3 regions of the Paenibacillus beijingensis genome follow, and region 2 is predicted to be linked to each of the others. Evidence: riboswitches for the same ligand, from Rfam matches in the RefSeq annotation. Region 2 holds a riboswitch; each other region holds the start of a gene.
The links. Region 2 has a riboswitch for cyclic di-AMP ahead of VN24_RS10820 (C40 family peptidase). Riboswitches for the same ligand answer to the same signal wherever they lie in the genome.
Positions count from the first base shown of each region.

Region 1: another riboswitch for cyclic di-AMP. It lies ahead of VN24_RS23800 (HAD family hydrolase); the one in region 2 lies ahead of VN24_RS10820 (C40 family peptidase).
Region 3: another riboswitch for cyclic di-AMP. It lies ahead of VN24_RS21965 (hypothetical protein); the one in region 2 lies ahead of VN24_RS10820 (C40 family peptidase).

Region 1 is NZ_CP011058.1:5,267,068-5,279,104, reverse strand. Features, by position in the region: gene VN24_RS23820 (AI-2E family transporter) at 1-1,045, opposite strand, end outside; gene glsA (glutaminase A) at 1,088-2,029, opposite strand; gene VN24_RS23810 (DUF2334 domain-containing protein) at 2,215-4,083, opposite strand; cyclic di-AMP (ydaO/yuaA leader) riboswitch at 4,368-4,512, shown strand; gene VN24_RS23800 (HAD family hydrolase) at 4,657-5,325, shown strand; gene VN24_RS23795 (mannitol-1-phosphate 5-dehydrogenase) at 5,608-6,765, shown strand; gene VN24_RS23790 (sugar porter family MFS transporter) at 7,001-8,419, shown strand; gene VN24_RS23785 (SGNH/GDSL hydrolase family protein) at 8,631-10,016, shown strand; gene VN24_RS23775 (ABC transporter substrate-binding protein) at 10,515-11,705, shown strand; gene VN24_RS23770 (branched-chain amino acid ABC transporter permease) at 11,712-12,037, shown strand, end outside.
Region 2 is NZ_CP011058.1:2,399,450-2,411,486, forward strand. Features, by position in the region: gene VN24_RS10815 (exodeoxyribonuclease III) at 1-661, opposite strand, end outside; gene VN24_RS10820 (C40 family peptidase) at 952-1,452, opposite strand; cyclic di-AMP (ydaO/yuaA leader) riboswitch at 1,458-1,704, opposite strand; gene VN24_RS10825 (hypothetical protein) at 2,329-2,586, opposite strand; gene VN24_RS10830 (hypothetical protein) at 2,730-3,560, opposite strand; gene VN24_RS10835 (M1 family metallopeptidase) at 3,598-5,799, opposite strand; gene VN24_RS10840 (YwhD family protein) at 6,038-6,559, shown strand; gene VN24_RS10845 (GNAT family N-acetyltransferase) at 6,734-7,285, opposite strand; gene VN24_RS10850 (ABC1 kinase family protein) at 8,255-9,994, opposite strand; gene VN24_RS26280 (phasin family protein) at 9,991-10,494, opposite strand; gene VN24_RS10860 (transglycosylase domain-containing protein) at 10,719-12,037, opposite strand, start outside.
Region 3 is NZ_CP011058.1:4,849,669-4,857,628, reverse strand. Features, by position in the region: gene VN24_RS21980 (LysR family transcriptional regulator) at 1-664, shown strand, start outside; gene VN24_RS21975 (cation diffusion facilitator family transporter) at 772-1,671, opposite strand; gene VN24_RS21970 (citrate synthase/methylcitrate synthase) at 1,971-3,086, shown strand; gene VN24_RS21965 (hypothetical protein) at 3,119-3,538, opposite strand; cyclic di-AMP (ydaO/yuaA leader) riboswitch at 3,667-3,862, opposite strand; cyclic di-AMP (ydaO/yuaA leader) riboswitch at 3,986-4,170, opposite strand; gene VN24_RS26555 (N-acetylmuramoyl-L-alanine amidase) at 4,419-5,795, opposite strand; gene VN24_RS21955 (futalosine hydrolase) at 6,059-6,691, shown strand; gene VN24_RS21950 (1,4-dihydroxy-6-naphtoate synthase) at 6,691-7,548, shown strand; gene VN24_RS21945 (NAD-dependent epimerase/dehydratase family protein) at 7,701-7,960, shown strand, end outside.

The DNA of each region.
Region 1 (12,037 bases), 2.9 Mb from region 2:
ACCGTTTAGATAACGCTTTTTCCTCTTTGGAGATTTGATTGACTTCCAGCAGATCCAGCACGAACACAAACGCCGGAATGCCGATAATAAGTCCCCAGGTCCCGAAATAATGCTGGGAAAAGATCAGAATGATGAACGTATAAAACATCGGCAGCTCCGTTTTCGCCGACATCAGCCGCGGATTCAGGAAATAGCTCTCCAGAGCGTGAATGATCATAATCATGACGAGGATGTAGACGACCATTTTGATTCCGCCGATATCAAACGCGATTAGGCCGAGCGGCACCAGCGAAATGATAACACCAGCTACCGGAATAAGACTTAGCAGCAAAATCATGATCGACAAGGCGAACAGGTAAGGGAATCCGAGCGCCCATAATCCGAGTGTCGTAAAAATGGTATTAAACACGGCAATAATGAGCTGGGCTTCAATTACTTTGCCGAAGGAAACCAGGAACCGGTCGCCGAAATAGCTAAGCTCGTTATAGATCCAGCCGATTTTGCTGTCCCGAAATTTGGCCGTAAATTTTTTGGTGCTTTCTTTTTGGAGCAGGAAAAAGAAGCTGAGCAAAATTACGAACAATATCGTTTCAACCCACTTGCTGAATTTCAGCAGGTAGGTCAACATATGGTTGGCGTATGCTTGCACGTCCAGTTTTTGCAAAAATTCCGCCATATTGAACGGCAGTTCATTGACAAAGCTCGTCTCCGAATTTAGGTTCGATTGGACAAAGGTTATCAATACGCCGGACAGCTGCTTCATCTGCGTTATAATTTGCGGCAAGTAATTGGAAGCGCCGATGACGAAACCGAGAGTTGCCAGCAGATAAAGAAAAATAACGACGACTTTATAATTGACCGGAAAGAGCCGGTTCACCTGCCGAGTCACCAGCTGCTGAAGCCTGTCCATGACATAAGTAACAAGGAACAGCAGTAAAATTAAATTCAGCATGCCCCGCAGGAAGTAGAGGAGCAGCACCATCAGAAGAAGGACCGAAAATCTCCGGACCGTCACGTTTTCAAAAAAAGCTTTTACCGAAATCATTTCGTTCCCCCTATGTAATCTAGCCTCATCAATGTTGTACGCTTAAAACAGGCTCCAATCAAATTCGCGCGACAGCGTTTCGAGAAGATGTACGCCTGCGATGCTGTTGCCTTTCCGGTTTAAAGCCGGGCCGACCACCCCGATGCCGTATCTGCCCGGGACCATCGTCAGGATGCCTCCGGAAACCCCGCTTTTGGCCGGCAGACCGACTTGAATCGCAAATTCTCCGGATGCATTGTACATCCCGCAAGTGATCATGAACGTTTTGGCGATTTGGACGTAACGGCGGGGAATCAGCGCTGCTCCCGTCAAAGGATCGGTACCGTCGTGCGCCAATACCAATGCCATGCGTGCCAAATCCGCGCAGGTGACGTTGATTGCGCAGTGCCGGAAATAAACGTCCAGCACATCTTCGACTTCTCCCTGGAGCACGCCGTTGTCCAATAGAAAATAAGCCATGGACCGGTTCAGATGAGCCGTTGCCGATTCCGAGCGGTAAACGTCGAAGTTATAGGTTAACGTGTCGTTGCCCGACAGCTCGCGGAAAAAATTGAGGATGCGGGAAGATTTTTCATCGTTGCTATGTCCGGATATTAATGAAGAAATTACGATTGCCCCGGCATTGATAAGCGGGTTGAACGGAATTCCCGGCTGTACGAGTTCCAGCTTCAGCATCGAGTTGAAATTATCACCCGTAGGCTCCATTCCGACTTTGGAAAATACCCCTTCTTCGCCGTTGTCCATCAGTGCCAAAATTAAGGTAAATACTTTCGAAATGCTTTGCATTGTAAATGAAAGGTTGTAATCGCCGGCGCTGGCCGAGGTGCCGTCCGCACCTAAAATGTAAACTCCTAATGCGTCGATCGGCGATTTGGACAGTTCGGGAATGTAGGCTGCCACTTTGCCTTGGGAGGAGCGCTGACGGCTTGTTTCAACCCAATGAGGGAGCAGGGATTGGATTCGATCGGTTTCGATGGGTGACATATAGGTTCCTCCTTAACGATTCGCGCCGGCAACTACCGTTTCATGGTTTGCATCTAAGAGGCAAACGGGGCATGATCTGCGCTGTCGGTGTAAATTAAGTTTAACCTATCGCAATGGCAGAAAACAAACCAAATTTAGTTGTGAATTCTACTGAGGAATCTTAGTTTCGTTGGTTTATGCCGGTATCATTGAAGCTCGGGAAGGAAGCAGGAGCAATAGCCGGTTAAGGTAGGAAAATTGGAAGCGGGCAGATGCCAATTCAGCGCGTTGACAGCAGCGTCCAGCGTCCCGCCGTAACGCCCGGGGATGATTGCGAGCAGGCCGGCACGGCCGTTTCCGTGGAAATCCACAGCTAGCGGCACGGTATCCGCTCCAGGCGCCCATGGTCCGAAGGCATTGTCTCGAAGCACAAATGTCTTTCCCGTACTAAACGCAACGGACCAGTAGCCGGTCTTTCGATTCACCAGCAGCAGATCGGCCCGTCCGTCTCCGTTAACATCGGCCAGAAGTGCGCAGGAGGAGTTCTCAATCGCATGACCGGCCAGCCAGACTCCCGCCCATTGAAATTCAACGCCGTCATTTAGCCAAACCTCCCACGAACCGGAAGACCGGTCCCACAAAACCAGATCGTCCAGTCCGTCGCCGTTGACATCGCCGATGTAAGGGGAGCGGTTTTTGCCGATTAAAGGTTCCTCGGATACTCGCACAGGGAATTGAAACTTTCCGGTTTCATTATAAGCTGTCGCGAGGTGGCCCGATCTCGGGTCCCACAGTGCCAAATCGGTCAATCCGTCCCCGTTCCAATCTCCTGCTAAAGCACGCCACCCTTTGAAACGTTCTCCCGCAGCCAACCAATTGCCGTCCGGAAGCAGCGTTGTTCCACTATGGAGAGCAACGGGGCAAACGCCGGATTCCGAATGCCAGATGGCGATATCGTCCCGCCCATCCCCGTTGAAATCGCCGATCAGCTCCTCTCCTGCGGCAAAAGAAGGCCAACCCGTCAGCACGGTACGAATATTGCGGATACCGTTCTCCATCTTATTTCTGCTACCCTGATTAACTTCCGCGATGGACCAAATGCCGGTCGAATATTGGCGGACCAGAAGTTTGTTTCCTCGTCCATTGCCGCTCTTTACCGGCATGATGCGGTAATCTTTGCCTCCGAATAACCCGGTTTCCCTGAAATCCGGAATGAATGTGAGCACATCCGGAATCGAGAGAAATTTGCGCCCTGCGCCTTTGAAAGCGCGGATCAGCCTTTTGAGCGGCGAATGCTGTTCGTAAACCGGTGAAGCGCCTTCCTGCAATCGGATATAAGGAAATTCAAGAAACGGATGATAGAAAAAAGAAGCAAGCTCATGATCGCCGTACGATCGGATCGCTTCGGCAATCCGTTGCACGTCATCTTCAATGGCCGCTCCGCCAACATAGAAGAGGGGCGTCGGCACATACAAGGAGCCTCCCGACAAAGGAGAATGCGAAGCGCGGACGGTAACCGTCCGGCTATGCGGAGCCGAAGGGTTCGTTTCGTACATGATTCCGCTGCAAGCTTCCAAGACGGATCGCTGGATCGCCGATGCCGCGTAATGGGGCGTTTCGAACCAATCGGGCCGCAGCCCTGTGGACTGAAACATCCGCAAGGCTGCAGTAAACCGGCCGTAAGCATAGGAATGGCGCAGTGACTTGGGACGGCTGAGCGCTTCTTGCGAGTCATCCGGCGGACAATCGGCGCTGCAATCCGCATAATGAAATTCATAACCGTCGGCACTGACCGCTTTGCCGAATTGATGCGTATATCCATGCATGCCAAGCGATGCCCCTCGCTTAACCAATGCATGCAGCGTTTGGACAAAGCGTACGGCTATTGAGTCGGTACGATCCGTCAAGGCACGGTCGATCCCGCGGGTCGGATCGATATAACGGGAAATGACGGCCACTTGAAACGGAATGCCTTCCGATTGTAAATAATCGGCAACGACAGTCAGTTTCGTCTGGTTTTCGGCGGATTCGTAGTATCCCCCCGGACCGATATCCTCAAGCCGTATCATCGCCATTTTCACTGGAGTCCTCCTAAAGGTTTTGCCGGAGGCAAAACCACTTCGTAAGCATAAGCCTAGGTTTTGCCGGAGGCAAAACCACTTCGTAAGCATAAGCCTATTAAAAAGTATGTTGTTTCCGCTCGCGGTGTTCTCGTTCAGCGGTATCTTGTTTTTGCGGAGGCGCGAGACTTTTTCAGGATAAAAATCGCAGTAGTATGGGAGATTTATGTCAGGATGGTGGACAACAGCTTTACAGTAAACTTTACAGTAAACTTGACTTTTTAGACAATTCCCATTATTATATGAATATGCTTAGTTTCCGACAACGTCGGAGAGCGGGGGAACCACCTTTTGGGGCGAATCATTTCATTGCTTTTAATGAATGTAGGGTACCATCTTACCCGAGTCCGTCAGCTAACCTCGTCAGCACAAGATGGGTCATTTCTTTCTAAATTAATTTTTTAGAGTTGAGACCCTTTGAGTTAGGGGTCTTTTTATTTTTCCCCTGCTCAACAGCTGGCATGTCCCCGCTTGATCCGATCGTTTGTCTACAAAGAGAGAACAAGCAAATCGGAGGGAGTAGAGACCATGACTAAAGCGATTATTTTTGATTTTGACGGAACGATTATCGACACGGAGACTGCCTGGTACGTAGCATTCCGGGAGGCCTACAAGAAACACGAGGTAGACCTTTCCCTGGAGATGTACTCGGGATGCATTGGAACGAGTCTTCACAAGTTTAACCCTTATGAGTATTTGATGACCGATTTGAATTTGCCGATTGACCGGGACGAATTCCGCAAAGCGGTACAGCTGCACCACTCCCAGCTCATGGAGGTTGAGGAGATGCGCCCCGGCGTACTGGAGTATTTGCAAAGCGCCAAACAATCCGGATTGAAGATCGGCCTCGCTTCCAGTTCGCCTCTGGAATGGGTCGAGAAATATTTGAAGCAGTTAGGCATTTATGATTACTTCGATTGTATCCGTACCGCTGACGATGTGCAAAATGTAAAACCTGACCCCGAATTGTATCTTCAGACCCTGAAGGGACTGGGTGTAAAGGCTGATGAAGCTATTGCGATTGAAGATTCACCTAACGGCGCAAAAGCGGCTGAGGCTGCCGGAATCCCATGCGTTCTTACTCCGAACTCCATCACCAAAACTCTTGAATTTGGTAACAGTCTGCATCGAGTGGAGTCGCTGCGCGATCTTGCGTTCAGCACCGTGTTTGCAGGTGCAGTTGCCCAAACCAAATAAGCCTAAAGCGGCTTATTTGAAAGCAGCTTGTTAATAGAGCAATGATAAGCATGCGGCTCGAACGTCGTTATGCAGTGCCGCAACGCGCGCAGAATACTGTGTGCGTTGCGTTAGTTCAATTATCGCAGCTTAAATGATCTGAAAATTGCTAATATTACAACTTCAAGAGGTGGTAAGCAGGAATTCGGAAAGGGGAGAAGCAAATTGAGTGTCAGTTATAATAAAAAGGAATCGAGCAACGAGTGGAAAATTCGTCCTTTTCGTCATGAGAGCAAGAAAACGATGCCCAGCAAAAAAAGGAAAGCCGTTCATTTTGGAGCCGGCAACATCGGTCGCGGCTTTATCGGAATGATGTTATCCAATTCAGGCTACGAGGTCTGTTTTGTCGCTCGAAATGAAACTCAAATCGAGCTTCTGCAGCAAAAAAAGCAATATACCGTTACGTATGCGAATGAGAACGAAGATACGGAAATTGTTAAGAACGTCACAGCCGTTCAAATCAATAATCGCAAAGACGTCAACGAGCATATTACGGAAGCCGAGCTGCTTACGACGGCCGTCGGCGTATCCGCTTTGCCGTCTATCGCCAAAGTAATCGCCCAGGGGATCGAAAAACGTCTGAGGCATAATACACGCCCATTGCACGTTATTGCATGCGAAAATGCCGTTGGCGGAAGCTCGCTGCTCAAAAAATGGGTGTATCAACATCTTTCTGCCGAAGCCCGCGCCGAGGCAGACCGCTTGATTTCTTTCCCCGATTCAACGATTGACCGTATCGTTCCCGCCCAAAAGCATGAAGATCCATTGGCCATTAAAGTAGAACCTTTCTACGAATGGGTGATCGACCGTTCCGGTTTCCAGAACGGCTTTCAAGAAATTGAAGGAGCCAAATACGCGGACTCGCTCGAGCCATTTGTGGAACGGAAGCTGTTTACGGTTAATACCGGCCACTGCTGTGCGGCATATTTCGGGTTTCTGGAAGGGTTCCAGACCATTCAACAAGCGTTGAAAGATCCCGCTCTTGAAACAAAAGTTCGGCAGGTATTAGAGGAAACCGGCCAATTATTAATTCATAAATATCATTTAAATCCGGCGGAACACCGGAAATATATCGATAAAACGTTGGAACGATTCAAAAATCCGGCCATTACCGACAAAGTGTTCAGGGTCGGACGTTCACCGTTGCGCAAGCTCTCACACAACGACCGTCTCGTTCGCCCGCTAATACAGGCGCATGAGCGCGGATTGAAGGCTCCGCATTTAACGTCGGCTATCGCGGCTGCACTTCTGTTCAACAATGAGAAAGACCCTGAAGCCGTCGAAATGCAGTCGATTATTGAGAAGAAGGGCATTTCTCACTTTATCGCCCAACGGATGGGGATTGCAAAAAATCATGCCGTCCACTCCGAAATCGTTGCAGCATATGAACAATTAAAGTAACCGCGGATTTAGAACGAGTGCGAGCAACGGATCGGATTCGATGGAATCCGCGTTCACAACAACCCGCTGACGGATGCAGCGGGTTTTTATTTTGAACGAATGGAGCTTTCATTTCATTACGTTTGTTATTTTTCAACCGGGTTTGATCCTATTCGTTAACTTGACCGTCGCCAGCTCAGATGGTTTAATACAAAAGGACCATATATAGAAAAAGAAAAGAAATTGGAGAGTGGAAATGGAGAACATCGCTGTAGAGAAAGAAGCTGTCGAGAGCCGATCGGACAGCACCGGGCAGCAAATCAATATGCGGTTTGTTACGCTCGTTGCCATCGTAGCCGCGCTTGGCGGCTTGCTGTTCGGATTCGATACTGCTGCCGTGTCCGGCGCGATCGGCTTCATGAAAATCAGATTCGGTTTGAATCAGGTGGAAGTCGGCTGGGCGGTTTCGTGCTTGATTGTCGGCTGTATATTCGGCGCTGCCGGCGCGGGAGGGATCAGCGACAAATTCGGGCGGAAAAAGGTGCTGTATGCGGGAGCGGTTCTGTATTTGATCGGTTCCGTGGGCGCCGCATTGTCGCCCTCTTTTTCGGCTTACGTCATTGCGAGGCTCGTTAGCGGATTAGGAATCGGGATTACCGCCACGTTGGCGCCGCTATATAATGCCGAGATCGCACCCGCAAAATATCGCGGCCGTTTGGTAGCGCTTAATCAAGTCGCGATCGTATCGGGAATTTTATTGGTTTATTTCCTCAATCTGTTCATTGCAGGTTTAGGGGATGATGCTTGGGACATTTCCACTGCATGGCGCTGGATGTTCGGAGTTGGAGCGGTACCCAGCATCTTGTTTATCATTCTGTTGTTCTTTGTCCCTGAAAGTCCAAGATGGCTGATCAAGCAGGGCAGACCCGCCGATTCGCTTCCCATCTTGCTGCGGATTCACGGGGAAGAACTGGCCAGAAAAGAAGTATTGGACATTAAAGCATCGTTTAATGAAAAGCAGGCAACGATGCGGGAAATGCTGTCCGACCGGGGGTTGCGCGCCATTCTAATTGTAGGAATTGTAGTGGCGCTTACGCAGCAGATTACAGGCATCAATGCCGTCATGTATTATGCACCGGAAATTTTCAAGGCGGCGGGCGCCGGAACGGACGCTTCGCTCCTGCAAACGATTCTCGTCGGTTTAATCAATTTGGTGTTTACGCTGGTGTCGATATGGCTGATTGACAAAGTAGGACGCAAAGCGCTTGTTCTTGTCGGCTCATCTATGATGACGATTTCGCTTGCTGTCATCGGTATTGCGTTCCATACGGGCCATACAGCCGGACCTTTGGTGATGATCTTTATATTGCTGTATGTAGCGTCTTTTGCGATCTCACTCGGTACAGCGGTATGGGTGCTGCTTTCCGAAATCTTTCCGAACCGCATTCGCGGCATTGCGACCGCGATCGCCAACATGGCACTGTGGGCGGCAAATTATGTCGTGACGCAAGCTTTTCCGCCGTTGCTTAACACAATCGGATCCGCACCAACCTTTTGGATTTTCGGCGCGATGGGACTGTTCACCTTTTTGTTTATGTGGCGCGTCGTTCCGGAGACGAAAGGGAAATCGCTGGAAGAAATCGAGTCCATATGGATAAAGGCGGATCGAGCGTAGTTAAACGGACGTCATTCCGATCATGAAAAGGGTTATCCCACTTGTCTTACGACGGGGGATAACCCTTTTTCATTGATATCATTTAGGAGTGATGTTAAAATAATACAGGATGTGGCCTTCCATTTTTTAGTTGGTTATACCCCCTCATTTACTTAAACCCGCACGTTTTTTTCAATGTGTCTCCCTATCACGTTAAAAGGAAGTGGACGTATTGCACAGCAAGCTGAAGATTTGGAATATTCCTGCCAAAACAGCCGTTATCGCGCTGTCTGCAGCTTTGGCAGGCTCATTTGTCGGATCCGGAAGCAATCCGGCAGCGGGAATAAGGTTTGAGGCGGGTCCCAAAATGGCTGCTGCGGCAAGCGCGAACAGTGCGGAGGTTTCCACGGCCGGGACGCAGCAAAGCGGAATGTACCGGATTGTCGCCATCGGTGACTCGCTGACGGCAGGTTATGAGCCGGGGATGGAAAACGTGAAAAATCCGGTACCTTACGGCTATGCAGACCGCGTCTATGAGCAGGCTTTATTTCACGGACTTCGGACCGAATTTGCAAACTACGGAGTCCTCGGACTGAGCACGGAGGGTCTTCAGAACTGGCTCAATAGCGCCCAAAGCGGCAGTTCGAATCCTGCTGCGGACGAGATCCAAAGCGGAATCGCATCGATTGATCCGCGTGCAGAACGGATTTTTGCGGCAACCGCCGGGCTTCGTTCCGATTTGATGCAGGCCAGTCTGGTTGTCGTCACGATCGGCGGAAACAATTTCACCCCTTTGTTCAACAAATTGAAAGATAACGAAGATAAAGATGTAACCGACCAATGGTTGTCGGCGGTACTAGACGAATATGCAAGCGATGTGGAAGCTGCGCTTCGTTCCATCCTGCAGCTGAACGCCAAAGCGCAAATTGTTGTGGCGGATCAATATTTGCCGATTACGAAGTACTTGGCCGGCACGAACGCAAGCGGCGGAAGCAATTACGATTATTTGAATCAGGGCCGAGTACAAATAAAGGAACGGTTGTCAGGCATAGCGGAAGTGTTGTCTTCGGAAGGATACAACGTCAAGGTTGCCTCCGTCGGGGATGCATTTGCCGGGCATGAGAGCGAATATACGAATATTTCGAATATCGGCAAACGGGACATCCATCCAACTCAAACCGGATACAGCGTGATGGGCCGCGAATTTGCGTCCGCCATATGGGGAGATTATATTCAGCCGTCGCCGCGTCCCGCCAATGTGCCGATTTCCGTCGTCGTTTCAGGCAAAGAACTAGGTCCCGCCAGCAAGCCGATCGTAAAAAACAACACAACGTACGTTCCAATGCGCGATATTGCAATTGCGGCAGGCGCCGACCTGAAGTGGAGCAACAAGACGAGAACGGCCAGCGTAAAGCTCGGAGGACGAGAGGTCGCGTTCACCATCGGCAGCAAGTCGATGAAGGTTGACGGGAAAGCGGTGCCGCTTACCACGCCTGCATTTTTACAGCAAAGCGCAGCCGACACAAAAACGTATTTGCCGCTGGCGGCGCTCTCGCGCGGACTTGATCTGCAGGTCGTATACCGCTCCGGAATTAAAACCGTCTTTATTAACCGTTAATGTAAGATTGCCGACATGTGCAGGAAGAAGTGCAGGAAGAACTGCGGGAAGAAGGGAAGCAAGCATACCGATGCTGCCCTTTTTTCTTTTTATGCGTTAACTTTTCGCGCGTATCACCATTAAATCTAACAACAACATGACGCAATTTTGTTATTTTACAAGTTTATTTGAGCGAATAATTCAAATGAAAGTTAATTTTTTGATTGAATCTCAACAATGATGTAAAATATCATGACATTACTTATTGCCGACATGTCGGCGATGTCTTATAATGAGGTTATGAAATTGAAAAATTTCATTTTTGTTTGGCTCTTTGTTTACTGTAAGAAAAAAGAGTTACTAAAAGAAAACAATTCCGAACGAAAGGAAGGGGACGATTTCAATCGGGCAAGGCCAGTCTTTGTTGAGGCAAAGTGCGTTAGAGAAAAATTTTTTTAGCTTCTTGTTTACTTACAGAAAGAAAATTAACTGTAATTAAATTAATAGGGAGGCATTTCTATGAAACGTGGGTCTCGAATCGGTTTTTTCGCAATATGTTCTCTGCTCGTATTGACAATGACGGCATGCGGCGGCAAGGAAACATCGGGTGCACAAGAAACATCCGGCGGCAAGGAAACATCCGGCTCATCCGCAGCAGCGGAAAGTAAAGAGACGAAAGAGGTTTCGCTCGGCTTGTCCGCTCCTTTAACCGGCAACAGCGCCCAATACGGCGAAAGCTTCCGGAATGCGATGAAGATGGCGATCGACGAATTTAACGCCAAAGGCGGGGCCGTAAAAGTCAATCTCGTTGAAATGGATTCGAAAAACGATCCGAAGGAAAGCGCCAATATCGCTCAGAAATTGGTCGATAACGACAACATCGTGGCAGTCGTCGGCGACTTTTCCAGTACGACATCGATGGCCGCATCTCCGATTTACCAGCGCTCAGGACTGGTACAGCTATCCCCAACTTCCTCCCATCCCGACTTCACAAGTACCGGAGATTATATTTTCCGCAACGTTCCGACCCAAAAGATCGAAGGCGCATTTGTAGCCGATTATGCGAAAGAGCTCGGTTACAAAAAATCAGCGGTCATTTATATCCAGAATGACTGGGGCATTGCCGCCAAAGAGAACTTCGAGGCCAAATTTAAAGAAGCCGGCGGCGAAGTGTCAAACTCGCTTAATTTCAACCCCGACACAAAGGATTTTAACAATATTTTGATCAAGATTCGCGAAAGCGGCCCGGATGTTATCTACCTTGGCGCTCCTTACACCGAGTCGGCTCTTATCGCCCAGCAGTCCAAAAAATTGGGCATCAAAGCCGGTTTTATCGGCACCTCCATTCTTTACTCCGACCAGTATATCCAGTTAGGCGGGAAAGACGTCGAAGGGACGCATCTCTCCAGCTATTTCTTCCCGGCCGACCCTCGTCCGGAGGTTCAGAAGTTCGTTGAAGCTTACAAGAAAACCTACAGCAAAGATCCTGACATGTTCGCCGCACTGACATACGATTCCGCCAATATGCTTCTTTCCATTATCGAAAAGGGTGAAACAAGCCGCAAAGGCATCCGCGACGCGCTGGCAGCGATGAAAGATTTTCCTGGAATTACGGGTAAAACAAGCTTTAACGACATCCGCAATGTCGAAAAAGATCTTGCGAAACTGGACGTGAAGGACGGGCAGTTTACTCTGTACAAAAAGGAGTAGATCGGGTTGCTATTTCAACAAATCATTAACGGTCTAAGTGTCGGGATGACGTACTCCTTGACGGCGATCGGGTTTACGCTCATTTTCGGAGTGCTTGGTCTGGTCAATTTTGCGCACGGCGAAGTGTACATGAGCGGCGCTTTCGTCACATACACGTTGTCGCAATTTGCAGGATGGGGCATCGTCCCATCCTTTTGCGGGGGAGTGATCGCAGGGGCGCTGATGGGCATGGCGATGGAAAAGATCGCATTCAAACCGCTGCGCAATACGAAGCACGAAACGACGCTGCTGGCCACATTAGGTTTATCGATCTTATTAAAAGAAGTCGCCAC
Region 2 (12,037 bases):
ATGCGAGAAAATAATCGATTCGCCAGCCTACGTTGCGTTCTCTCACTTTCGGCATATTCGACCACCAGCTGTAGGCGTCGGTCCGGTCCGGGTAAAAATAGCGGAACGTATCGATAAATCCGGCATCCAGCAGCCGCGTCATTTTGTCCCGCTCTTCGGGCGTGAATCCGGAGTTGCCGTGATTGGACTTCGCATTCTTGATATCAATCTCCTGATGGGCCACATTCAAATCGCCGCAAATAATAACCGGCTTGTCGGCGTCCAATTGCCCGACGTAGGCGCGAAAACGCTCTTCCCATTCGAGTCTGTACGCAAGCCTGGACAGATCGCGTTTCGCGTTCGGAGTATAAACGTTCACGAGATAAAAGGAATCGAATTCCATCGTAATGATGCGCCCTTCCGGTTCGTGATCCTCTTCGATGCCGTAACGCACCGAAAGCGGTTTGATTTTCGTAAAAACGGCGGTTCCCGAATACCCCTTCTTCAGCGCGTAATTCCAATACGAGGCATATTCCTCCCCGTGCTCCATACCTATTTGCCCTTCCTGCAGCTTGATCTCCTGAACGCAAAAAATGTCCGCATCCGTTTCGTTAAAGTAATCGTAAAAGCCTTTTTTGACGCATGCCCTTAAACCATTGACGTTCCACGACACCAATTTCATCCTCGTCTGTCTCCTTGCAATTCGTATTTAGTTGATGGAATCCGCGTTTGCCCGACTAAAGTCCAGTTCGTTTTCCTCCTCCGGATGGTCATCTTATTCTGGAAAGTAGTTTATACTTTTGTACAGAGAGACCGATGAACACGCTCAAGCGTTCATGACGCGCAAAGAAAGGGTTCACGAAGTTGTGGCGAAAAAGGCCGGCCAAAAAAGCATTCAAGCCGCAAGCGCTTGTCCCAAAGGACAAACTCATGCGGCTTGAATGCTCACGAACCGTTGCAGCTAGCGGTAAGTTAATCGACGTCCGGTCCTCCGTCCACTTCGTCGGAAGGATCGTCCGCATATTTTTCGTACGTATCCGTACTCATAATGCGGCGCGCCGTTACATAACGTTTCGTGTAATACGAATCGCTGATCGAGCTGATCGTAACGCCTTTGCTGGAGGAAGCATGGGCCATTTTGCCGTCGCCGACATAGATGCCGACATGGGAAATGCCCCTGCCGCTCGTATTAAAAAATACGAGATCGCCTGCAATCAGATCGTCCTTCGCGACTTTCTTCCCCATCCGGGCTTGCGCGATCGAGGAGTGCGGAAGGGAAACTTTGAATTGATTAAATACGTAAGATGTGAAGCCCGAGCAGTCAAATCCTCTAGTGCTGGTACCAGCCATTTTGTAGGGTGTGCCGATTACATCGCTGATGACGCCGTCCATCTTGGAGTCTGCAAACACGCTGCCGACCTGGAAGGTGAGCAGAAGGGCAAATCCGATCAATAGCGCTGATACTTTCTTCAAAGCGTAAAGCTCCTTCCAAAAGCCTACGAGGTTAGCTGTGGGGTTCGGTTGAAGGCACCCTATGACTTCTCAGGCGTCATGCTGCAGCTGGCGTGGTCGTCCTTGTGGTTGTAAGGACCCGGGCCGCGGTACCAGAGATGGCTGGCAAGCGGTGCGAGGACGATTACTTCTTGCTTGGCGGGACGTCGAAATCAATTCACCCAAAGTGGTTCCCCCGTTTCCATGTACACGGGAATTCGGCAGTTTGTTTTATGTACTCGCTACCTATTCTTTTTTTTTCAATAATCTCCTTCCTTCGACGTTAAATTCTAATAATTCTAATGATTCGCATGGGTGAGGTAAGCGCTATCAGCATGATGAATACTCACTTCCAGCCGTTTTTACCGGTTTTTGAGCATCGTTAAAGATGTTGAAGATTGTCAGATTACGGACGCTGCAACGCTGAATACTTGTAGGTCTTTGCTCACGAAAAAAAGCGCCACCAGCGGCGCTTCCATCAGACGGTATAGAGGACATTTTCCATCATGGTCAGCAGTCTTACGCGCATTCTCTCCAGCATCCGGAGCGTTCCTCGCAGCGGCCCGGCTGGGCCTGCGCCTTTGCCGCATTTAACCCGAAACGTCCCGTCGTAAACAGATCGAACTGGACACGCTAGCGATATTCAGGCGAAAAGGACGGCTCCCGCGAGGCTGCGTTTGGTACGATGCTTTGCAAGGCGACGTCATGCGACGCCACACCGCGCGATGGGAGCTCGCGCGGGCGCTGTCCGGCGCCCAGCTCTGTATAATGCGGGGCGAGCGGGACTGCGGGCGGGCGGGCCGGATAAACAAAATAAAGCGCCCGCTTGGGGCGCTTTATTTAACGTCCGCCTCTTTCTCAGGCGGTAAACAGCATATTTTCCATCATGGTGAGCAGCCGTGTGCGCATCCGTTCCAGAACGCGCATCGTTTCGTCCAGGCAAGCGAGCGATGCCTGACCTGCGGCGGATCCGATGCGCAGCTCCGCATGTTCGCGGTTGAGGGCGGCAAGCTCTTCTTCCGTTTTGGCGTTAGGCTTGTAGTTCTTCATCCGGAACAGCATGTCTCCTGTTGCCTTGTACAATTCTTCACAGTACAGTTGGGTTTTCTTCAACATGGTTATCCACTCCTAGTGAATATTTCTTTTCTATAGGGATAGCGGTCCGGGCAACGTTTGACGAATGAGGTTACTCTATTATACACGAAAAACGTTTGAAATGTCAGAAAATTTGTAAATTTACCAAAATTAGATTTTACATGTCAGCGGGAACCGGGCTGGTTCGACTGCCAGCAGTCAAATTGCGAAGCGACGCTCCATATGCCAAGCAATGTGCGGCCAAAATGATACAATTGCTGGATCATGATGGCCAGCAGGCCCGCCCATAGCAGCGAGGCGCCGCTGACGGCCAGTCCGGACGCCGCCGCGATCAGCCAAAGCACAAGCGACAGCGCGGCAAGAGGGAGGAGGAGGCGAGGCGCGCGCAGCAGCGAGTCCGTGAGGCTCTGGCCGGAAGCGGCCCCGAACTGCAGAGCGAGAAACAGCAGATGCAGCAGGACGCCCCATAGCAGCCAGCCTGCGCCCCAAGGGAGCGCCGTTTGCGCCAGTTCCAGCATGGAGGGGCTCGAGAGGAGGGCGTCCAAGCCGCGCGGCAGCAGCCACCATGCCGGGGCAAGCGTCAGCAGCGTCTCGCACCAGTAGAGCGGCAGCACCCGTTTCCAGCAGCGGCGGATGCCTTGCATGAACCGGCTGCCTCCGTCGCCGCCGGCAGAGACGTGATGGAGCGAGTAGAACAGTCCCGCATTGAGCAGCGGCGTCACGATCATGCGCAGCGCCAGCATTCCTAGCAGCGTCCAGGCGTAGGGCTGGACGAGGGACGTTTTGAGCAGCCGGAACTGGGCTTCCGCCCAGAACAGTCCCGAGGCCGACTCCGAGGGCAGGGTGCCGGGATAACGCTCAAGCAGCGGCGTCACGACCGAATCGACATAGCGGTACAGAAAGAATCCCCACAGCAGCTGATAAAGAAACAGCACAATGAGAATGTGCATATGTTTAACGGTCAGCCGCCAGCCTTGCTTCATGTGGTGCTTCATCGTGTTCACTCCCTGTTAACAGTAATGCCCGGGCCCTCTACCAGGCGAATGCTCCCATGATGCTCTCGAGCAGTTTAACGATGCCGAGATTGAAGCGGGTGCGCGTTTTGCCGTCGGCTTCGGACCGCATAAAATTGTTGATATGCTTGTTGTCCAGCACATTGCGGTTTACCGGGTCGACCGCGGCCCATACGAGCGGGGAGGAGGAGGAGAGCTTATACTGCATCTCGGACGCCGCGCCGTCCCATTCCTTCTCCGCGGAGGAACCGTCCGCGAACCGGAATTCGACCGTCACCGGCCCGTTCGCGCCGCCGCTGCGACGGATCAGCACCTCCGCTCCATACTTCCCGCTGTCGCCAGGACCCGGAGGCAGGACGCGCACGGAAGCTACGGAATAATCGGCCATAGCGCTGCCGTACACGAATTGACTGAAGTAGTCGGTCCAATTCTGCTTTGTCACCCTCTCCACCACGTTCTGGAAATCGGCCGTCGTCGGGTGCTTGAATTTGTAGGTTTGAAAATAAGTGCGCAAAATGGCGCGCATCGTATTGGCTCCGACTCGGTTCTCGATTCCTTCCAGCACCAGCTTGGCGCGCGTATACACGTTGTCGGCGTAGCGGTCATTGCTGCCGTACGACCAGGAAAGCAGCTTCAACGGGGCCGGATCGGTCATATAGCTCGCTTCCAGCGGCGAATTCGGTTCGATGCCGTACTCGCTCTGCATCACTTTATCTTCCGAATAAGAGGTAAAGCCTTCGTCGAGCCATGCTTCCTCGAACTCGTTGGTCGCCACCATGCCGTACCAGTATTGGTGGCCGATCTCATGCACGACCGTCCGCTCCAGCCCGTACCCGGGCGTCTTCGATTCCGCCGCAAATGCGGTAATGAGCGTCGGATATTCCATGCCGCCGGCGCCGTTGCCGCCTGCCGGTGGGACGACGATGGACAGCGTGGAGTACGGATATTCGCCATACCATTTCGCGTATTTGGCGAGGGCCGACTTGGCCGCATGCATATACCGGTCCTTCAGATCGGCATGCAGCGGGTCGAGATAGAGCTTGATGCGGACGCCGGGAACGCCGCTTGTGGAGTAGGCTTCCTCTTCGTAGACGAAATCGGGCGAGGCGGCCCAGCCGAAATCGTGCACATCCTCGGCGTAAAACTGGTAAATCTTGTTTTCACCGGCCATTTTTGGAACCTTCGTCTGAATGCCGGTCGCCGCCACCTTATAGGAGGCCGGCACTTGAATGTTGACCGTATACAGTCCGAAATCGCTGTAAAATTCCGAGTTTCCGTGATACTGATGCGCGTTCCAGCCTTCCTTATGGCCGCCGCTGTCCGCCGTCTCATAAGCGGCCAGCTTCGGGAACCATTGACCGGCCATCACGAAATTGCCGGCGTAGCCCATCCGGGCGAACACTTCCGGAAGCTTCACCTTAAAGCCGATCTTCAGCGCCACTTCGGCTCCCGGGTAGACCGGCTCCGGCAGGCGCAGCTTGGCCAGCGTAAAATCGTCCTTGTTGCCGTCGTCAGGCTGCACATAATGGAGGCGCGGCAGCAGGCTGTCGCCGTCCATCGTTTTGAACGACTCCAGCTTCATATAGCCGCGGCTGTTCTCGGTTGCCTTATCTTTCCGCAGCTTCCCGCCCGATTCTTTCATAAACGTCGTATTCTCAGACAGAAATGCGTTCGGGTAAAGGTGAAAATAGAGCTCGGACACCGGCTTTTTGCCCGGGTTCTTCCAGGTGACCGTTTCGGTACCGGTCAATATTTTGCCGGAAGCGTCCAGCTTGACGTCAATCTGGTAGTCCGTTACGCGTTTGCTGAGCGCGACCGCTTTGGGCGCGTCGTCGGCCGCGGGCTCGGTCGTGCGGCCTGAGTCGGCGGAGCGGACCTGCCCCTCGGGGCCGGAGGCGGAACGCCCGGCATCGCCGGCGGGCCCGGACGCTTTGCCGGCAATGGCTGGGCGTAGCGACAGAGCGGTTTCCGCCGCATCCGGGCGGACGGTTTCCACGACCGCCGCCGGCCCGGAGATTGCGGGAGCGGAACCGGCTGCGGCAGCGTCCGGTGAAGGCACGGTCATCGATGTGGTATTGGGCGCGATATCGCTGCGACTGCTGGCGGCCGCATAGGTATACTGCGATAACCAGGCATCCCCGTAGCCCTGCCGAACCGACAGGCCGATCAGGATAGCGACGAATAGAGCCAGCAATAATGAAGCGGCGCGGCGTGGAGTCATTGAATGTTTCCCTCCCGTTGACAAGCATCTACAGCATGTATATGTTGGCTTTTTCAAGATTATTAGCTAAAATGGAATTAATGTGCGGCAGCGGGGACAATCCCGGACGCGGCGCGGATTTCGGCCGTTACGGACCATAACGGACCTGTAACGGGCCAGTGTGCGAATGAGTGCGCTCCTTATTGCGGGAGGCAATCGAATAGAACGAAGATGAATTCGGGAAGGTGTGCATCGAGGTATGGAAGAGCAGGGAACAGGCAAGGAACCGGAAAAGAAAGGCAAGCGTTCGCTGTCGCTGAACGTGGTGAGCAGCAAGGAGCATAAAGGGTTCGGAGCGGGCACGATCGACTTAAGCCAAGTGTCGTCGGTCATCATCGACGGGGACAGCGCCTATATCGATGTCGGCGCCATGCATGCGAAGAGCAAGGTGGAGCGGGGGATCAAGTTCAGCCCGAACAAGGAAGACGTTCCAAACGGTCGTCCTTGCTGGATCGTATGGGTCGCCGTGGACCGCAATGAGGAAGGCTCGTATTATGCGGGCGCTACCGCATGCGCCATGCTGATCGACACGGAAGCGAAGCGGGGATGGAAAATTCTCGCCGACCACGTGAACAAGCTCGACTACTCCATCAAGCGGCGCTACATGCTGGGCGAGCTGGGGCCGTCCGAGAAGGCCGCGCTGCGCAAGCTGCTTGTGGAACACAATGCGGAATGGTGGGATCACTCGCCTGACGCGCTGAAAACGGCGCTGGACGCCTAATAAGAGCCGGACCGGCAGTTCTGTCTTCGATGATAAGAAGGCGGGGCTGCTTTTTTTAATGTAGGGAAAGGATTCATTTTGCTTTATCTGATCTTATTTGGCGGAACGAATCTCTTTCACAGATGGAACGGCGAGAGCCTTTTCAGCTCGCGGATGCGGATGCGTGTGCGGGGTTCATTTTTTGCTGTAGGCGCGGCGGTGGAAGGACGTAATCAGACGGAAAAGCTCTTGGCCGTCCCCAGGAAAATCGTCATGACCGGCAAGGGGCAGCACCATCGCGTGGTACGGCTCCGGAACCCATATATAATGATGCACGTAGTCGGTAAGGATGAAGCCGTTTTGTTCCCAAAACCGGATGCGGCGCAAATTGGGAACCGTCCGGTCGGCTTCGACTTCGACGATGATCGCCTTCGCTTTCAGCTGCTCAGCCGCCCAATTCCGAATCGCGCCGAGCAGCTTTCCTCCGAGTCCATTGCCGCGAAGATCTTCGCGCACCGCCAAGTAATCGATCAGCAGCGCCTTGTCGTCCCGGGTGCGGCCGGTAATCGCCATGGCTGCCGCTTGCGAGCCGATTGTCAGCACATGCAGGAAGCTCATGCGGCGGGCGAACATGCCGCCGATAATGGCGTCGCTCTTTCGTCCGTGTTCGGGAAAAGCTTGCCGGTAAATGCTTCGCGCCTCCGGCCAAAGGCGGTCATCGAGCTGATCGAGCGTGATGAATTCCATCGCGGTCTCCTTCGTATAGAGAGGGTATTGCTTGTATCGTAACATATTTGGAAGCAAAACGAAGAGTCCCGGTTTCACCGGCCCGGCGGGCGGCAAGCGTGCCTCCCGCGCAGCCGCCGCATCTGCCCTTCCTCCGTGAAAAAGGAAAGCGGAGCGGGTCATTTGAAGCTGGAGAAGCGTTAGCGTTCGCGATTGACCCCGGTGCTTGAAACAAGCGGTGAAAGTCGAGCGGAGAGGCTGACTTGGGACTGGAGAAGCGCCAGCGTTCGCCTTTGTCCTTGAATTTCTTCCTCTAAATGGTTTATAGGATCAAGAAATTCAAAGGACAACAGCGATCGGAAGCACAAGTCAGCCGCGCAGTTTCACCACACTTTTAACGCATATCCGGGGACGGTTGCGATCGTAAGATCAAATGCACCCGCGCAGCGCTCCTTTTTCACTCTCACCACAAACATAAATAGGGGTTCTGCTTATCCGCTGATAACCAGAACCCCTATATTGGACGGTTTTGCTTATTCAATTGTTAATCGACACACTCCATTCAAAGCAGCCTGCGTAACCTAACGCTCGCTTTTTCCGATATTTCCTCTTGCTCCAAACGTTTAGAACCGATACGTCACCACAGACACGAGTTCCGGCATGTCCCCTGGGAAAGGCCTCATTCGTTTCCGGACTCCTCTCCTCACCAGTTTGGGCAAGACATGCTTCGCTTACCGTCTCCAATGGACTATCCCCTTTCCTTTTGGAGTGACTTCAGTATAGCACAAGCCCATTAAATTTTAAATATTCAGATAATTCTAAATAATACGGAAAACTGCTAAAAAAGTTGGAAAACCTCGTTTATCCGCTTTCATTCGTAAATTTTGGGTAAATTTCTTGTGTATTCGCAACCGAGCGCAAAAAATGCGGACAAGCCGGCAGACGCCTCCGCCTGCCAGCTTGTCTTTCTTCCGCATTGCCTGCCGGCTCTTATTTTCGTCCCGACCGAAAAATGGAGATGATCATATACAAAAACATCAGGCCGGCAATGCTGAAGCCGATTTCCAAAGCGGGAAAGCGCGTCAGCAGATCGGGCTGCCGCCCAAGAGACGAGCCGATGATAAGCCCGGCCATCAGGATGCTGAAGGAAAGCAGCACGATGCTGAAGGAGAGCCGGCCGCTGATCCGGTCAAGCCGTTTCATGATGCGGTCCACATCGGGCACGGTCAGCTCCAGCGGCAGCTTGCCGCGCTGCATCAGCGCGAATATGCCGCGCAGCCGGGAGGGCAGCTCACCGAGCAGCGCTGCATATTCGAGCGCATAGCCTGCCGCCGTTTCGGCAAGGCGCCGCGGCTGCATCCGTTCGAGCAGCAGGCGTTTGCCGAATGGCTCCGCCACGCTGACGACGGTAAATTCCGGATCGAGCGATGTGAGGACGCCTTCGAGCGTCAGCAGCGTTTTGCCGAGAAGCATAAAGTCTTTGGGCATCTTCACCCGGTGACGGTAAGCGACGCTGAACAGGTCGTTGACCGCTTCGCTCAAACTGATTTCGCTGAAAGGTACCTGGTAATATTTCTCCCTCAGCAGGTCGACCTCGCGCCGCAGCTTGAACCGGTCGGCCATTTCGGAGATGAGCCCCATCTCTTCAATCGCTTTGATCACACCGTCGGTGCTCTGCCGCCGCATGGCGATCACAAGTGAAGCGAAATGCCCTTTCATGCCCGGGGTTAATCGGCCGACCAAGCCGAAATCGAGCAGGCCGATGACCGGTCTAACATCCGGGCTCCTGCCGCGGTTTTCCCTCGTCTTGCCGCTTCCCGGCTTTTCCGGGCGCGGGGGCATTACGATGACATTGCCGGGATGAGGGTCCGCGTGGAAAAAACCGCCGATAAACAGCTGCTCGAACACCGCGCCCGCGACGCTTTCGGCGATGCTGCGCAGCTCGTAGCCGCTTGCGGCGAGAAGCTCGCGCTCTCCGATGCTGATACCGTTCAAATAATCCATCGCAAGTACTTTGCGGGTTGTAAGATCCCAATAAATCGCAGGAATAATGACGTGGGAATTATCGTGGAACTGTGCGGCGATCCGCTCGGCATTGCGGCCCTCCAGCGTATAATCGAGCTCGGCAAGCAGCGAAACCGACAGCTCGTCCACCAGATCGCGAATTCCGAAGCGGGAAGCCCACTCCAGACGGTGTTCGGCCGCACGGGCAAGATCCTGCAAAATCTCCAGATCGGTCTCTACGACCGCGCGGATGCCCGGACGCTGCACCTTAACGGCTATTTGCTCGCCGGAGTGCAGCCTCGCGGTGTGAACTTGACCGATCGAGGCTGCCGCGATCGGCGTTTCGTCGAAGCGGTCGAACAGTGACGAAAGCGGAGCTCCGAGCTCCGCTTCGAGCAGTTTCTTCACGTCCGCAAACGGGAACGGGGGCACCTTGTCCTGCAGCTTCGCCAGTTCCGCCAATATTTCTGCGGGAATCAAATCGGGCCGGGTGCTCGCAATTTGACCGAGCTTCACGAAGGTTGGCCCCAGCTCCTGCAAAAACAACCGGATGCGTTCTCCGGTTGTTCGGGTATGGCTATTGCTTTCCTCTGCCGGTATCCGCGGGAAAGGAATGTGCCGCAGCAGGCCGAGCTCTTTGACGATGACGCCGAATCCGTTGCGCGCGAACGCTGCGGCGATGTCACGGTAACGGTGCAGATGGCGGAATTTGCGTCCCGCTTTCATCGGCTTTCGTCAGCGCGTCCATCCCCTCCGCCGTCCGCACCGTCTCCTTCTGTTATTTCCGCACTCGTCCCTGCTTTCACGGTTGCGGGATGCCCAGACGCTGCGGCCACTGTGGACAAGCCGGGCGCTTCCGTCAGCGCGGACGATTTCGTCAAAGCGGCCGATTCGTCCTGTACACTCCCGTCCTCATCCGTACCGGAGACGGTGATGCCGAGCTTTTCCTCCAGCCGCGCAATCCGCTCCTCCAGCCGGCGAATTTCATCCCGGGTAGCCAAATTCAAATCCTCGGCCGTCTGTCTCATCCTCTCCTTGACGGAGTTCTCAATTCCAAGCCGTGCCTCCTGTCCGCGCTCGATCATTCCTTTAACAAAGGCCTGCGAATCGGACTTGCTCATCTCTCCCCGTGTGGACAATTCCTGCGCCAGCTTCTCCGCTTGATCCTTGGTCGAAGCTGCCAACCCGAGCCCGAGCGAGAACGCTTTGTTCAACAAATCTTTCATGACGGAGATCCCTGCCTTTCCAGTTTAGCATCCATAGGGGCCGCCCGCTGCGGCCTCTCTACTTCTATTTATACCCCAAGAAAGCTTTCTTGACTGTCGAATATTGCCGGGTCCAACGTTAATATTTCTAAAAGTTGTCGAGAAAGTGTCGAGAGGCTGTCGAAATGTGCGCATGCATCATGTGACTTCCTTCGACAACAAGCGCGAAAAAAGTCTGCGGCCGGCTAATGGTTCCACCACCGCTTCAGGTGGTCCAGCCACGAGCGCTTCGCGGCCTCGTCCGCGCTGCTTCCGCCGTCCGAAGTGCCGGGGCTGACATCCGTTTCCGCCGCTCCGCATATTTCGGTCGGCTCCGTTCCGCGCACGAACATCTCCAACCGGCTGCCGGAACAGCGGAGCGAGGCCAGTTTGCCGGAAGCGGGGTTGATGTAGACGCCGACGACGCCCTCGGGAATCGGGAACATCTTCGGGGGTACCGCCGCCAGCGCTTGCTCCGTATAACGGGCGAAAATCGGGGCCGCGCGGTGTTCCTCGGCTTTCGTCAGCGCGCGCCCTTTGTCGTAGCCGACCCAGACCGCCGTTGCCAGCTCCGGCGTATAGCCGACGAGCCAGGCGTCGGATGACGTTGTGCCGGTCTTGCCGGCGATCGGCCGCTTGATCATCGCCGCGACCCGGTTGCCCGTGCCTCCCGTTTCAAATACGCTCTCCATCATGCTCGTCAGCACGTACGCATGCGCCGCGTCGACAACCCGCTGCGCCTCAGGCTGCGCCTGATACAGCACCTCGCCTTTGCTGTCCTCGATCCGCAATATCGCGACCGGTTTCACATGCACGCCGCCTGCGGCGAGCGTGCCGAACGCCGACGCCATCTCCAGCGGGCTGACGGGAAACGTGCCGAGCGCGAGCGACGGCACCGGCCGCATCGGACTGTCGATGCCGAGCTTGCGCGCCATCTCGATCACCTTGTCGGCGCCGACGCTCATCACCGTGTTTACCGCGTAAATGTTGTCCGAACTGGCGATCGCTTCGCGCATATTAATAAAGCCGCCCGTATATTTGTTGTTGTAATTATGAGGCTGGTACGTTTTGCGTCCTCCGTCGTACGTAAAGACGGTCGGCGCGCTCCGGAACGGCGTGACGGGAGTCATCCCGTTTTCCAGCGCGGTCAAATAGAGGATCGGCTTGAACGACGAGCCGGGCTGGCGTGTGCCGGCGAGAGCGCGGTTGTACTGGTTCGTCTTGTAATTGCGTCCTCCGACCATCGCCTTGACGTATCCGGTGCGGGGGTCGATCGAGACGAGCGCCGCCTGCTGCTCCGAGCCCGGCGGCATGCCCTCCTTCACCGCTTGCTCCGCCGCCTTCTGGGCGTCCGGATCGAGCGTCGTGTAAATATGGACGCCGCCTTCGCTTAAGCGAGCCTCGTCGATGCCGAGCACGTCGACTGCAATCTGGCGCACGTAATCGCGGAAGTAAGGGGCGAAGCCGCCGGAGCCGTCGGCCGCAAGCGGCTTGAACGCAAGCACCTCACGGAACGCTTCATCCG
Region 3 (7,960 bases), 2.4 Mb from region 2:
TGAGGACGTTACAAACTTCCGCAAAGGATTGGTTCGCATCGGACTGCCGCCGATGATCAGTTCGGCCGTATTCCCGAGAGTGATGGGCCGCTTTATGGCCAGCTATCCGAATTTGACGATACGGCTTGTTGAAGAAGGTGCACTAAAAGTGGAAAGCGAGGTGGCGAGCGGCGAAGTTGATGTCGGAATCGTACTGCTGCCGACACGCGATGACCGCTTTAATTTCTTTCCCGTAATTAAAGAAAGCTTGCGTGTTGTCCTGCATCCTACCCATCCGCTGGCGGACAAAAGCAAGCTGACGCTTGCCGAGCTCGAGCATGAATCGTTCATTATGTACCGGGAAGATTTCGCGCTCCATGTTAAAATTTCCGAAGAATGCGCACGTCTCGGCTTTAAACCGAAGGTGCTGCTGGAAAGCGCCCAATGGGATTTTATCTATGAAATGACGGCGGCAAACGTGGGGATCTCGCTGCTTCCGGAATCCATTTGCAAATCGCTTAATCCGGCCCGCGTCTGTACGGTGCCGTTAACCGATCCCGTCATTCTGTGGCATATTGCGATGATTTGGCCGAAGGACGGTTATTTATCGTTTGCTGCGCGGGAATGGATCCGTTTTACGAAAGAATTTTATCGAACAGAAGAGGAGGATTCCCGGTTCCAATGAGAAACTCACTGCCAGGTTCATTCGAAGGATGAACGGGCGTGGAACAAATCCATCCGTCCGAAGCCGGCAGCGGCTCCGGATGAAGCAGGCTGCGATTGCAACTTAAGTCAGGTTGCTTCATCCGGATACCATGGATTTAAATGCACCAGCACTTCTTCCACGTTTCCGATTCGATCCATAACCTTCTGTTTGATCTGACGGGAAATATCGTGGCCCTGCTGGATGCTCAGCACCGCCGGGATGCCCACCCTTACATCCACCATAATATAAAAGCCGTGTTCGCGCGCGCGGATCCGGTCGATCCGCTTGACTTGCGGAACGGAAAGGACGAGATTCACAATCTCGTTCATTTGTTCATCATCGATATTTTTCTCCATCAGTACGTCGATCGAATTGCGGCCCATATGAACCGCCAGTTTGATGACAAAGTAAGCAACTAGAATGCCGGCAATCGGATCGCCGTACTTTAATAGATGGATATCGTAGCGGTCGCCGATCATCGCAAGTCCGATCCCGATGACTGCCGCCAGCGACGCATATACGTCGGCAAGATGATCGTATGCCGTTGCGATCAGGCCGCTGCTCCCCGTCCGTTTGCCGATACGCATCGTATACACATACAGCACCTGCTTCCAAATCAGGGAAACCGCGGCCGCAATCAGGACGGGAAGCGTTGCGTGATGCGGTTCTTCCATCAAAGCCATGACCGAATGATATCCCATATAAACGCCGGCCAGTACCAATACGATTGCGACTATTGCAGCCCCGATCACTTCCGCCTTGCCATGGCCGTATGGATGGTCTTCATCCGCCGGTCGTTTGGATATATTCATCGATATAAGTGCGGTTGCCGTTGCAAAAATATCTCCTGCGTTATGTACCCCGTCCGCAATCAGCACCTGGCTTCCGAGAAGCAGACCTACGCTCAGTTTCAGCACAGTCAGCACAATATTGCTGATCAGGCTGATCCAGATCGCCAATGCCGATTGTTTGTTTGATGCCCCCATGAAAGATTGCCTCCTACAGAAAAATTGGTCAAAGGAAACAAAAAAACCGTGACGGTTAAGGTCACGGTTTAACAGTTTCAATTTTTAGTTGCGATAAATGATACATACCGGTCACCAGTTTCTTCGCAATTAAAATACCTTTTGCTACTATATCATAATCGCGTGGAATCGCAACATTCAAGGTGATAATAAATATTTATAGCCTTGAATAAAAACAATAAATTAACAATATCATTGTTTCGAACTATACTCATATCTAGGCTCTTGTGAGACCGATCTCGATTGAGGAGTGAATATATATGGCAAGCGTAACGGGTTTGGAAGGCGTAATAGCGGCTTATACGGAAATTGGATTGGTGGACGGCGAATTGGGGCATCTGGTGTATCGCGGTTATCCGGCGCAGGAGCTTGCGGTTTCGAAGAGTTTTGAAGAAACGGCATTTTTGCTTTGGCATGGCCGCTTTCCGCAAGAAGACGAACTGACGGCGTTAAAAAAACGGATGTCACACTATCGAAACTTGCCGGACTATATTTGCCGGATTCTGGAGCTTCTTCCGGCTTCAATTCCGGTAATGAGCGCGCTGCAAACGGCGGTAGCGGCGCTTGCAGAAGCCGAAGGCAGCGCATGGCCGCCTTCGCTTGCGCAAGCGGAACGGTTAACGGCGATGCTGCCGACGATGATCGCTTACCGGGCGCGGCGTATAGCCGGTTTGCCGGCGCTGCAGCCTGATGCGAATCTTGATCATGCGGCGAATTATCTTTATATGCTCAACGGCCGGAAGCCGGAGCGTTCACATGCGAAGGCGCTTGAAGCGTATCTTATTTTGGGGATGGAACATGGCATGAACGCTTCGACGTTTGCTTCCCGTGTCATCGTGTCCACTCAATCGGATATGTGTGCGGCTGTGAGCGGAGCGATCGGAGCGATGAAAGGCCCTTTGCATGGAGGCGCCCCCTATGAAGTCATTGCCATGCTGGAGTCGATCGGCAGCAAGAGCAATGCGGAGCCGTGGATGAGGAATGTGCTCGATAACGGCGGCCGCCTGATGGGCTTCGGACACCGCATATACAAAACGAAGGATCCGCGCGCGCAGGCGCTGCGGGCCGTCACGATGGAGCTGACCGGCGACGATCCATCCTTCGATCTGGCAATCTATGTGGAAGATACGGCCATTCGCTTGCTCGAAGAATATAAGCCAGGCCGCCGGTTATTCACGAATGTAGAGTTTTATGCGGCGGCGATTATGCGTGCAATCAATCTAAGTCCGGATCTGTTCACGCCTACATTTACAGCAGGCAGAACGGTCGGCTGGACGGCCCACTTGCTCGAACAAGCGGCAATCAACCGGATTTTCCGTCCCGAGTCGATTTACATCGGCACGATGCCGTCTATGTTGGATAACGACCTTAATTGACCGAGGGATTACAAGACGTTAACGGGTTCCGTTTACGGTTTGGGCGGAAAATGATCGGCAATGAGCGTTGAAATATCGTTTTTGATCGTATGAATTACTTTGTTCACGCCCGCTTTCTTATAATGAAGGCGGGGATCGTGACTGCCGGTAATGACATAGATCGGTTTTTTCGTCCAGCTCCGGCACATCTGAGCATAGCGGCAGCACAAGTTCAAGCTTTTTTCGAATAAATATATTTTTGCGACCGCAATCGGAGCGAACTCCTTCCACGAATCTTTGTCGGCCGTATTCACCCTAATAACACGGTCTGCGCCTAGACTGCATATCCGCTCATACTCGGTCTGGTTATTTACCATCACGGCCGTCGGAATTCCTCTTCGGCTCAATTGTTTGAGGAATTCTTCCCCTGCAGCATTAGGAGCCGACACCAATATATAATCCTGTTGGTTCACACTGTTACCCCTTCCAATTCTGGTCTGAAAACAAGCCGCAAAAAAGAAGCCGCGACGGAAGAGGAACTCTTCTCGCGGCTTCCAGGCACAGTGAAAACAAACCGTGTCGAACGTTCACGATCAATAGTTGCCTCTCTAAAATACGCTTACGAGGTTAGCTGCCGGATTCGGGCGTCAGAGTCGCCCTTCCTTGGAGCTGCATAAACCTACTTTCGTCAAGGTCAATGCAGCCCTAAGGATTCACCCCATGGATTCCGCTCACACGGAAAATCCGCTCGGTTCCCCCGCTCCTGCGTTGCAAAAAGGATTCAGCGATAAAGACAGATTTATTGGATTTGCATAGCCAAATGAGAGCACAAAAAAAGACCGCAGAGGATTTCCCAGCGGCCGTCATCATCACAAGCTGCATCATCCTCTCTCCTGCAGAACGCCTTGCCCGAACAGCATAACGGCATTCTCTACGCTTGCGAGGTTAGCTGCCGGATTCGGACGGTGAGAGTCGCCCTACCCGAAGAACCAACGACCGATACGTTGTTCCTTCAGGATTCACCCCGGATGAAACGGCAACATGTCAGAAGCCTTTCATCGTTGGTTCCCCCGCTTTCCTAATGGAAATTCAGCGGCGAATCGCATTCGATTCATGTTGAATATTACGCCGACCGCCATACTTTGTAAAGGGATATGTCAGGCCTAAGATGGGCGTAATCATTTATTTTTATGACTGACAAGAGATAAGGACCTCTATTTCATCGCCATTCTTAATTTTTCTCCTGATTACTCCGATTTTTGGCTTGTTTCCGCATTTAATGGCTGCTTGGTTTTGATGATTTCGGTTTATAACAAGAAAAATATCCAAAATCAGGTCAGAAAACTGCCCTCTTTATAACGTATTCCTTGTCTGCTTTTGATAATACGCCTTAATGCCTTCATAAATACCGCTGGCCAGCTTGTCATGATAAGCGGTTGTTAAGCTGGCGGTAAGCTCCGCAGGGTTGGAAAGAAAGCAGCCCTCGATTAAAACGGCCGGTCGGAGGTTATTACGCAGCACATAGAGCGGATCCTTTTTCACATTCGCTTTCTCTTCACTCTGAAGAGATTTCAGTATGGAGTGCTCAATCGTTTCTGCCAGTCTTTTATCCGCTGGATCGCTGTAAAAGGTTCTCGTTCCAGATATATCAGGGTCATTTGCGAACATATTTTGGTGAATGCTGACGAACAGGTCCGCCCTATTCCGGTTGGAAATATCGACTCTTTTGGCCAGCGAAATCGATTCGTCATTGGAGGTTCGCGTCATGATTACATTTGCGCCGGCTGCTTTCAGTTTGTTCTTTAACGCCACCGCCGCTGCCAAATTCACCTTGCTCTCGTAGACTTCAATTTTTTTGCCTTTTGCACCCGAGTCTTTGCCGCCGTGACCGGCATCAACGACGATCGTTTTGCCGGTCAACGGTTTCACGGCAGCGGTGCTCACAAGTCTAATTTCGCCGCCAGCCCTCTCCCTTGATCCAACTTGCTGCGATGGTTTTCCGTACCTCCAATGGACATCTTCGGCTTGCACCCATAAACTGCGGCCGTCGCGATTATACAGCTTGATCCATTGTCCGCTCACTTGTTCCGGCACATACAAGGAAGCCTCAAGCGCTTTCGTACAGCTAAAAGTTAGATCGGGACCTGAATAGAGGGTGGCTCCTGCAGGTACGGATAAAGACTGGCTTTTCTCCTCAAGTTGGACGGTTTCGGCGCTTCCCGCTGCGATCCATCCAAACTGCTTCGCATTCAGTCTGACTTTGATCCATCCTTTCTGCTGCGTTACAACAGGGAACCAATCGCCGGCTTCCGTATGCAGCAGCTCCGGTGAAGAGCGTCTCGGTTCAAAGCGGATCACTGAAGCAGATGCTTTCACACGAAGAAACAGGTGTTTAGCCGTGTGGATAGATGATGAAGCGGCTTTGTTTTGAACGGACCTGGCATTCGGCCTCTTGCCCTCCGTAACACTTTTCGAGGTAAAAGCTGCTGAACCGGGGGGCTTGTCCTTTTTCACGGGGGGATACACAACGGGTTCTTTTAAACCTGCCGGGGACAAATTCGTTTCGTCCGTTAACGATTGGGCAGGCGGATTCGAAGTCCCGAGCGGCGAAAGCTGCGCATGCAGCAAATGCAAAACGATAATCGTCGAGCTGAACGCAAATACGAAATGAAACCAAAACAGCTTAGACACACTTATTTTGGGCGACGGCCGGTAAGGTTTGTCCTTCATTCTATCAATCCCTCCTGCTCGTTCTATCAACCTTGCTTATGAAGGATATGAGAGAAATCGGAGATTCATGTCTGAAATTTCGTTTCATCGCGGCCGATCCTATCGTGTACTGGAGCAGAAGCCATAATGAGTGATATACTGGATAACATTAATAGGGAAAATAAATGAAACGGCGGTAGCAGATGATGATCAGGAATGAAACCTTCAATGAAGAAGCGAACATAGCAGCCAATTCTTCGCCCGCGTCGCCGGATAAGCCGCGCATGCTTATCATGACCGCCGTCGAGGCGGAACAAAACGCCGTATTGCGCGGCCTTCGCGGCAGCGATCGGTTTGACGTTCGGATTGCCGGAGTCGGACCGGCTGCGGCTGCAGCCCGAACGGCTGCGGCACTCGCCGGCTCCCGGTATGATCTCGTCATAAGCGCGGGCATCGCCGGCGGATTTCCCGGTATTGCGGAAATCGGGTCGATCGTTGTCGCAGACGCGATCGTTGCGGCCGATCTTGGCGCGGAGACGCCGGAAGGCTTCACAAGTGTGGACAAGCTCGGATTCGGTTTCTCCCAAATTGAAACCGATCATTTGCGGCTATCCCGCCTGGCTGGAGCACTGGAAGCAGCCGGCATGTCCGTTCATACCGGGCCGGTCCTCACCTTGTCGACGGTGACCGGTACAAGCGAGACGGCGGAACGATTGGCCGCTTTAGTTCCCGGAGCGGCAGCGGAAGCGATGGAAGGATTCGGCGTCGCTTCGGCTGCTTTGTTGTTCGGATTGCCGGTGTTGGAGATCCGGACGATTTCAAATGCAATCGGGCCGCGCGACCGCTCCGCATGGCGGATTAAAGAAGCGCTGGAAGCACTTGAGGCCGCCAGCGCCGTACTAACGGAGGTGCTGTAATGAACATCGCTTTTTCTCCTTGCCCGAACGACACGTTTGTATTTCACGCCTGGGTCAACGGGCTGCTCCCCGGTGCGCCGGAGCTTAACGTTACGTATGCCGATATTGACAAGACGAACCATATGGCCGTCAGTCACAACGATTTTGACGTGCTCAAAATATCGTACGCCGCCTTGCCGTGGGTATTGGACGATTATGCGCTGCTGCCTTGCGGAGGCGCGCTTGGCAGAGGCTGCGGCCCCCTCGTGCTTACATCGGGGAACGCTACTAGCAACATGGACCCGTCAGCTCTTTCAGGAAAAAGGGTAGCCGTACCTAGCGAGCGTTCGACCGCCTATTTACTGTTCCGACTGTGGGCGGCACGCAACGTTCCCGGAGGCGTCGGAGACATTGTAGTCATGCCGTTTCATCAAATCATGCCCGCTGTCCGCGACGGATCGATCGATGCCGGACTTGTCATTCACGAGGCGCGATTCACATATCCTGCTTATGGACTTCATATGCTGACGGATTTAGGCAGCTGGTGGGAATCGGATACCGGGCTGCCGATTCCGCTCGGAGCGATCATTGCACGCCGCACGCTTGATCTGGCGAGCATCGCCAAGTGGACTACCGCGTCCGTCGAATACGCTTGGAAGCATCCCGAAGCGTCACAGGCGTATATTATGAACCATGCACAGGAGCTATCGCCCGAAGTGGCGCAAGCTCATATCAATCTGTATGTAAACGAGTTTACGGCCAATCTCGGGGACAGCGGTTATGCGGCGATCAGCGCGCTGCTTAACAGGGCTGCAGAGGAAGGGCTAGTGCCGAAAGTTGAACCTGCCAAGCTGATGTGGCCGGTTCATCACATGTAAAGGAAATTGAACTTGCAAGGGAGACGCAGGCAACCGCGTCTCCCTTCACTTGTATCGGATTCGATTACGTATGACTTCGAAATACTTTGTATGATATTTATTTTTAAGCATCGATTTTAACGCATTCATAAGAAAGGGGCTCAATAATAGAAATGCGCAAAAAGTCCGCCGTCTTGATAGGAGCTACCGGTCTGATCGGGAAAGAATTGGCAAAAGTACTATTTCAACAAAATAACTATGAAAAGATTCATTTATTGGTACGCCGTTCTTCAGGTCTCCATGATCCGAAGTGCGAAGAGCACATCGCGGATTTTGATCGTTTAGATCAGCATTCGCATTTATTTCATGGATCGGACGTATTTTGCTGTTTAGGTACCACGATGAAGCAAGCAAAGACAAAAGAGGCATTCCG